Regions from separate parts of the Pararhizobium sp. genome, predicted to be linked through region 2. Evidence: riboswitches for the same ligand, from Rfam matches in the RefSeq annotation. Region 2 holds a riboswitch; the other holds the start of a gene.
What was found. A riboswitch is a leader RNA that binds a small molecule or an ion and turns the genes downstream of it on or off. The one in region 2 is predicted to bind cobalamin.

Region 1: linked by a shared signal. The riboswitch ahead of bluB (5,6-dimethylbenzimidazole synthase) and the one ahead of ACQY8Q_RS26025 (CbtB domain-containing protein) in region 2 are both predicted to bind cobalamin.

What each region holds. Positions count from the first base shown of each region.
Region 1 is NZ_CBDIHY010000003.1:3,737,695-3,741,847, reverse strand. It holds gene ACQY8Q_RS23975 (SDR family oxidoreductase) at 1-699, shown strand, start outside; cobalamin riboswitch at 742-953, shown strand; gene bluB (5,6-dimethylbenzimidazole synthase) at 998-1,690, shown strand; gene ACQY8Q_RS23965 (DUF2865 domain-containing protein) at 1,691-2,728, opposite strand; gene ACQY8Q_RS23960 (acyl-homoserine-lactone synthase) at 2,981-3,625, opposite strand; gene ACQY8Q_RS23955 (LuxR C-terminal-related transcriptional regulator) at 3,815-4,153, opposite strand, start outside.
Region 2 is NZ_CBDIHY010000003.1:4,187,482-4,191,634, forward strand. It holds gene ACQY8Q_RS26020 (bifunctional diguanylate cyclase/phosphodiesterase) at 1-1,606, opposite strand, end outside; cobalamin riboswitch at 1,872-2,141, shown strand; gene ACQY8Q_RS26025 (CbtB domain-containing protein) at 2,189-2,365, shown strand; gene ACQY8Q_RS26030 (CbtA family protein) at 2,560-3,330, shown strand; gene ACQY8Q_RS26035 (IucA/IucC family C-terminal-domain containing protein) at 3,376-4,153, opposite strand, start outside.

The sequences.
Region 1 (4,153 bases), 450 kb from region 2:
GGCCGCAATGCCGCCAAGGGCGAGGCCAAGGCGGCCGAGATCGGCAAGGCGACAGGAACCCGGGTGGTCTATGTGCAGGCCGATCTGGAAAAGGTCGAGGATGCGCGCAAGGTGGTTTTGGCTTGCGACACGGAATTCGGCCGTATCGATGCACTGGTGAACGCGGCGGCGATTACAGATCGCGGCACAATCCTCGATACCAGCCCGGAACTGTTCGACCGGATGTTTGCCGTCAACGTGCGGGCGCCGTTCTTCCTGATGCAGGAAGCGATCAACGTCATGCGCCGCGAGAAGATCGAGGGAACCATCGTCAATATCGGTTCGATGTCGGCCATGGCCGGCCAACCTTTCATCTCTGCCTATTGCGCTTCCAAAGGCGCACTGGAAACGCTGACCAAAAACACGGCTTATGCCGTGCTGCGCAACCGGATTCGGGTCAACGGTCTGAATATCGGCTGGATGGCATCCGAAGGCGAGGATCGCATCCAACGCGAATTTCATGGCGCGGCCAGCGACTGGCTGGAAAAGGCAGCGGCGAGCCAGCCCTTCGGCCGTCTGGTCGATCCGGCCGAAGTCGCGCGCGCCTGCGCCTATCTGTCGTCGGCGGAATCCGGCCTGATGACCGGATCGATGATCTGTTTGGATCAGTCGATCTGGGGTGCCTATGACGGTTCGCCGCATCCGGTCGCGGCGATCTGATGACAACCGGCGGGCCGCCTTGCAAACGGCGGCCTGCTATGGCCATATCGTTTCGTTCAGGTGCCTGCGCAAGCGGGAGAATCGGGAACCCGGTGAAAGTCCGGGACGTGCCCAGCGCTGTAACGGGGACGGTTTTGCTTTATTGAATCTCTGAATCATTTCAGAATTATGCCACTGGATCTTCAAGCAATCCGGGAAGGCGGCAAAACCGGATGATCCGCAGTCAGAAGACCGGCCTGACGAGATAGACCAGCCCCGCGCGGACGGCGGGAGGTTTCGCATTGTTGGGGATCAAACGATGCAAACTGAACCGCAAGACTGCCTTGTGAGGGCGGACGCATTTTCATCGGACGAGCGCGCAGCCGTCTACCGCGCCATTGAAACCCGCCGCGACGTGCGCGATCAGTTCCTGCCTGCGCCCTTGCCGGACGCGCTGATCAGGCGGTTGCTCGCTGCCGCTCACAGCGCGCCGTCGGTCGGCTTCATGCAGCCCTGGAATTTCATTGTCGTCCGCGACGAGGGCCGGCGTACTCGTGTCTTCGAGGCATTCCAGCGGGCCAACGAAGAGGCGGCGCTGATGTTTGAAGGCGAGGCGCAGGGCAAGTACCGCTCATTGAAGCTCGAAGGAATCCGCAAGGCGCCCGTGAGTATCTGCGTCACCTGCGATCCGACCCGCGCCGGTAAGGTCGTTCTCGGCCGGACGCACAATCCGCGCATGGATGCATTTTCGACAGTCTGCGCCGTGCAGAACCTCTGGCTTGCCGCACGCGCCGAAGGCGTCGGCGTCGGCTGGGTCAGCATTTTCCATGAGCGCGATATCAAGGACGTGCTCGGCATTCCAGATCATATCGAGATCATCGCCTGGCTGTGTCTTGGCTATGTCGATACGCTCTATGCCGAGCCGGAATTGGCCGTCAAAGGCTGGCGCCAGCGCTTGCCGCTCGAGGACCTGGTATTTTCCGACTGCTGGGGTGGGCGACCTATGAAGTGATCAGTTGGTCTGCTGCAGTTCCTGATATCCGGGGCCGGCTGGATGCCGCAGGTCAATCGAGGTTTCCTGCGACGGAAGGAAGCTCGGGCCGACGACACGAACCTTGTTATCCTGTGGATTGTAGGCCCGGTCGGCAACGGTGCTTTTCACCTCCGCGGGATCAGCCTTCTTGCGGGTGCGAACCTCGATAACGCCCTTGCCATCGTTCGGGGTGCTCTGCTGCGTCGCCGTGCGTCCGACGGGAGCGCAGCCGCATTGGCCGGGCTGGCTAAGATCGCGGGTCTTGTAGGCGAAAGCCGAGGGTAGATCGGCATAGGGTTCGCCTGTGGCAGCCGAGACCATCTGGTTTGTCTCTTCGGTCGCCAGCTCATGATAGTAAAGTGCCGTCTCCGTTCCCGGGCAGCGCCGTTGGCATGCTTCGGCATCGCGTTGAAAATCGGCTGGCGATGAGTTCGAGGAGATCGGGAAGAACGCACCATCACAGGTGCGCACGCACATTGTGCGCAGGTTGCCGGGATAGTCGGCGCTCGGGCCGAAGCCGTTATCCGGCGTAGTGAAATCGGTGTTGCTGCCGCGCATGTCCGGATAGCCTTCGCCGATCGGCGGCAGGTCGTTCAGGATATTGCGATGGGTTTCCGGTTCCTCGATGGCGGCACTGAGCACTTCATCCTGCTCCTCGCCGCAGCGATTGGCAGCAAGCGCCGCATGAATGCGCCGCCGGGTCACGTCGCTGTCGCCGCCTTCCAGAAGGTTCAGCCGACGGGCCTTCAGTGTTTTGAGATCCATTTGCATCTGCGAGATTTCAGCGTCCAGGCTGTTGCAGGCGTCTTCGTTCGGACCGCCGACGATGATGACACTGCCTGAACTGCATCCCATCCGCCTCAGATCGCTGCGCGCCTGCCGCAGGTCCAGGTTCTGACGGGAGATCGCACCGGTATAGTCGCGCAGATTTGCATTGGATGCGACGATTTTCGGCAGGCCGGCAAGGCGGGCGTTCAGCCGTTCGCACACCGCTGAAGCGTCGGCCGTGGTCGTCATGACCAGAAGAAGCGGGGCTATCAGCGCCGCAAGGGATATCGAACGGAAGGTCACGTGTTTCTCTCGCCTGAGCGTACCGGCACCGTGCCGGGTGCGAAGGAGCATCCTGCGCACTCTGACTGTGCCGCTATCATAGCGTCATTCGACGGTGCTGCAACGCAGTCCGCGTAGCAGCGTTAACGGCGGGCGGGAGATAAATGCGGGGCGAGGCGGGAGAGCCACAATCGGTGGCTCTCCCGTGGGTAATGCAACTTATGCGGCCCGGGCTGTTTCCAGAGACATCGGCCGTTTCAGCACCGACCCGCCGATTTCAGCGATGGCTTTCATCCTGTCCAAAAGGTCGGTCGTGACTTCCCAGGCAACTGCGACGGCATAGACGGAGCCGATCCGCTGTGGTTCGCCAATGCGCTCACCAGGGCATCCCATGCGCCGGAACATCCGTTCGAGGAACACATCGGTGACGGTGACGATATGGCTGAGGCCGGAGGACAGCCCAAGCTCGCCAACGCCGCACATCAGTTCCGCTGCGGCGATGGTCACCTGGTTGGAACCACGATCCTGCGAGATCGTCGGGTCGATGCAGAAACGGCTGGATTCCCACACCGAAGCGCTGCGCACCTGCGGATTGTCGCCGAGCAGGATCGGAAATGTATCATCCAGCATGTTCGGTCCAAGTGTCGGTAGCAGCCGTAACGCACCGCGCAGACGGCCCGTCTGGTCAGAGTAGGACAGCACGTAGAGTGGATTGGCGTCATCGTAGTGATCGATCTCCCAGTCGCCGCGAACCGAAACGTCCCATTTCAGCAAGTCGTGGAAGACACGTTTGCGCAGGCGGAACATGGCGTCTAGGTCGCCCGGGTTCTGCTTGCCGGTGTTGTGGTTGAAAATCCTGATCATTGTCTGCTCCTGTGATCGAATGCGAGGAGCAAATGCTGTCAGGGATCGTTATACGGCATAACTGTCGGTAGTGACAGGTTTCTAATACACGCGGATATGTTTCTCCTGACGGGAGGTCCGCGAGGACCTCCCGTCAGGAGAAAAAGGAGGTGGGTGGGGTGTATTGGAGTTGGGTCTTTGCCGGGGCAGTCAAAACGTCGGGATGAGATCGCGCCGGACGGCCTGGGCGACGGCCTGGGTGTTGGAGACGACGTTCAGCTTGCGCCGGGCGTTGGTCATGAAGAAGCGCACGGTGCGCTCTGAAATGCCGAGGATTGTGCCGATTTCCCAATAGCTCTTGCCTGCGGCCGTCCAGCCGAGCACTTCGGTTTCTCGGTGGGTCAGCGCCTTGGCGCACTGCTCGGCGAGTTCCTTCCTGCTGTCGCTTTCCAACAGGGAGGCGTGGAAGAGATTGGCCAGCAACTGAAAGTCGCGCAGGTGGCACCGCCGGTAGGCCGGCCATTCCTCTGTGGATACATCGGTCTGGAT
Region 2 (4,153 bases):
CTTCGATGTTGAGCGCCTTGGCGATGTCGATGATCGAGCGCAACAGGCGCTTCTGTTCGCGCGATGTCGTGGTCGGCAAAACCAGTTGCCGGTCGATCTTCATCCGTCGCGGCTTCAGCTTGACCAGCCCGATGATCGACGCATGGCCGGAGCCGAAATCATCGATCTCGATATCGATACCCATGGCCTTCAACCCAGCGACATTGGCAAATACATCATCTTCGCTGTCGTCAAGGAAAATGGTTTCCAGCAATTCGAACGACAGCATATCCGGCCGGACATCCAGATGTTTCAATTCATCGATCAAAAGCGGATCCGACAGACGGGCGGCCGAGACATTCACCGCGATGCGCGGAACATGCACCCCCTGCCGCATCCAGGCCTGACGATCCTTCAGCGCCGCCTTCAGGATGGCAGCATCGAGATCGTCGAGCCGGCCGAGACTGCTCGCAACCTTGATGAATTCGCCCGGCAAAACCATTCCGCGCTTCGGATGACGCCAGCGCGCCAGGACTTCCATCCCGACAATGCGCCGGGTTCGCGCCTCCACCTGAGCCTGATAGTAGGGAACGAACTCCCCCTTCTCCAATCCATGCGCCAACTGCCGGCCAATGCGCTGCTCGTTGGTGAGCTGCGCCTTCAAGTGTGCCGAGTACACTTCCACCCTGCCCCGCCCGAGCTTTTTGGCCCGTTGCAACGCGATGTCGGATTCGGCCAGCAGGCTGGCGATACTGCGGCCGCTGGCCGCCGCGACCCCCATAGAGGCGCCGGTCCGCAAGACCTCATCATTATGCCAGACAGACTGCTTCAATTGCTGCGCCAGCTGCTCGGCCCGGGTTTTGAGATCATCGAGCGAGACAAAATTTGCGATCAGAACCGCAAATTCATCGCCGCTCACACGCGCAATGAACGAGTTCTTCGGAACGCCGGCTTCGATCTGCCGGGCGCAGGATTTCAACACGTCGTCTCCGGCTGCGTGGCCGGCGGTGTCGTTGATCTGCTTGAACCGGTCGAGGCCGATATGCAGGATTGCCAGCTTTTCGGGGCCGGTCTCGCCGGCCAGTTCCGCCAATCGCCTATCGAAAAAGCGGCGGTTGGGAAGTCCCGTCAGATAATCGTGCTCGGCCGCATATTTGATCCGCTCGGTGCTTGCTTCAAGGGCCACCGCGCGCGCCTCGGCAATCGCCTTTTGCCGCCGAAGCTCACGATTGAGCAGCACATCCGCCGTCACGTCCCATTCTGCTCCGATGAAGGTGATATGGCCATCCTCCTCAAAACAGTAGGCACGTGACCGCAGGTAACGGATTTCACCGTCGGGCAAAATGATCCGGTATTCCGAAGAATAAATATCCTTGGTTGCGATTGCCCGGTCGAAATCGGCCTCAGCCTGGGCGAGATCATCGGGATGGATCGCATTCATCCAGACCTCCGCCTTGACCCGCTTTTGCGTCTTGCCGGTTGCGTAGAGCCGGTGCATCTGCAGATCCCAGACGACTTCGTCTTTCTGGGTATCGTGTTCCCACACGCCGATCTGAGAAGCGTCAAGCGCAATTCCCAGGCGGCGAAGAATATTCTGGAATTCCTGTTCGGACCTCACCGATTTCATGGTTTTCTCTGTGGAGGATTCTTCGCGTATCAGCGCCGCAGCACTCTACGCCAAGGTTCCTAAAGAACTATTGTTCCATTATTGAGAAGAGTATTTTTCCAAAGCAAACAACCATTGAGTGTTGCTTGCCGGAAACCAGTTGCAACTTAGGCGAATCCAGCAACGTATTACATATCAGATTTAGACATTGTACGGAAAAATCAAGAGCGACAATGCGTCATTGTCGGTCGCAACACTGAATTGACAGGACCGGGGCGACGGCATAATCATCGTTGGATCAATTGGTTCCCTGAACGCGAGGTGCTTTCGGGGAGTAAATGGGAACGTGATGGATGGACCCATTCTGGGCATCTTTATCACGGCCGACCCCGCGACTGTAGAGCGGTCAGAGTTTGTCATGCCGGTATGTTCAGCCGGTAAAAACCACTGCGGCGACGGGCCTTTGGGCCCTGCCTCGGGAAGGTGAGACAGGCTCCTTGGTGCGGAAGCACCTGACGCCGCGAGCCAGGAAACCTGCCGGTTGATGAAGGGCATGGTGCCCAATTGGTGGGATATTTCCCACGCGCCATCACGGAGGTTGTCATGGCTACGACTACAGTTTCGAGCGTTCCGCTTTCTCTCAACGACCGCATTACCACGGCTATTCTTGCCCTGTTGATCGGCGGCTTCCTGGTTTTCGGTGCAGGCCTTGCCAATTCGGCCGTGCTGCACGACACCGCCCACGACGTCCGCCATTCCTACGGCTTCCCCTGCCATTGATGTGAGCCGTGGAAAGCTTGAGGGCTTTCCGCACTCTATCGATGAAAAGGATGGCGGATTTCCTTTTGGAAATCGCGCTGCCGTGGATTGCGCCCATGCTCCGGCATCGGGCGGTTTTTGCCGTGGGGAATTGAAACACGACGAGCGTTGAGCACTGATGAGAAATCGGCTCCGCTCGAATTTGGGGGTATCACATGATTGTCAAAACACTTCTGGCCGCACTGGTGGCTGGATTGATCGCCGGTGTCTTCATGACGGCGGCGCAGGAATTGCGGGTGGTCCCGCTCATCCTTCATGCCGAGGAATATGAGGTCAAGGAACCCGCCGCCGAACCGCCGGCGACGACAGAAGGCCAGCAGCATTCTTCACTAAACCGCTCTTCTGTGATTGGCGAGATCCTGTCGGCACTTTCACCGGTCACACCGGCTTATGCCCATGAAGGCGAGCATGAAGAAGAGGGCGGCATCATGTTCGGCATGAGCCGGTTCTCCGGCACGCTGATTGCCAATCTGGTGGCCGGTGCCGGCTTCGGCCTGTTGCTCGCCGGTGCAAGCCTCGCCTTCAACTATCCGATTACCATGCGCAACGGCGCGCTGTGGGGCGCCTGTGGCTGGTTGACGGTTCACCTTCTGCCCGCCATCGGCCTGCCGCCGGAATTGCCGGGCTTTCCTGCCGCTGATCTGCATGACCGGCAGATCTGGTGGATCGCGACCATCGCGTTCTCCGCCGCCGGGCTTTATCTCATCGTCTTGCGCGGTGAAATTCTTGCCAAGATCATCGGCCTTGTTCTGATCGCAGCACCGCATGCCTATGGTGCGCCGCAGCCGTCTGATATTTCGAGCCCGGTTCCGTCCGTTCTCGGTGCGGAATTTGCGGTCGCCGCCCTGGCAACGACCCTGGCGTTCTGGATCGTGCTCGGCGTGATCTCAGGTTACCTGAACGACAAGTTTCTGAAATCGGCTTGAGCCAAAATCGTTGCCGCGCAGGCATTGTTTGCGCGGCAACGGCAATCAGAGGCCGCCGGTACGCTGGACATGAGCTTGCAGGCGGCCTTTTTGCGTCTCGGTATCGAGAAGCACACAGACATCGCAGAAATCCCCGCCCTCTGTCCGATAGTAGAGACAGCAGCCGCTTCGCCGGCGGAACACGCGCTCGACCGCAACGCCATCGCAAACGGCCTCAATACGCTGGTAGCGCACGGCATCGGAGAAAAGCGGCGAGCCTGTCCTGTTGATGATCGCAAGTGCCGTAGCCATTGCGCGCTCCTGGTCGCCCAACGCTGTACCGATCTCTAGAAAAGCACCCGCAATGCCATCGGCCGCCAGCCGCCATTGCGCGACGGGAGAGAGGCCAGTGCGCCCCTGCAGCGCGTCGATCACCGGAAGGAAGCTGTCGACGAATAGATTGTGAAACAGCAACGCCCGGTCATCGCCGCGCGAAAAATGCTCGAAGCGAAAATGAAAACGGCAGACATCGGATCGACGCGTTTCCATCGTTGGAACGTGATCGTGCGGAACGACGGGCTCAAACCGGAACGCCAGGCGATCCGGGCTCAGATCAGGAACCAGCCCCGTCCGCAAATAGATCGATGCAGCCGCGATGCTGAGATGATGACTGTAGAAGGAAATGAGATGAGCGGCCCTGACGCGGTCATCCATGCCGGTGGCAAAGCGGTTCTGATAGCCCAGCAAGACACCGAGCATATCGCCATCATGACGCCATGCCTCAGTGACCGGCAGAAAATCACCGCCTTCCAGACCCAAAGAGACAGCAACCTGCGGAAAATGC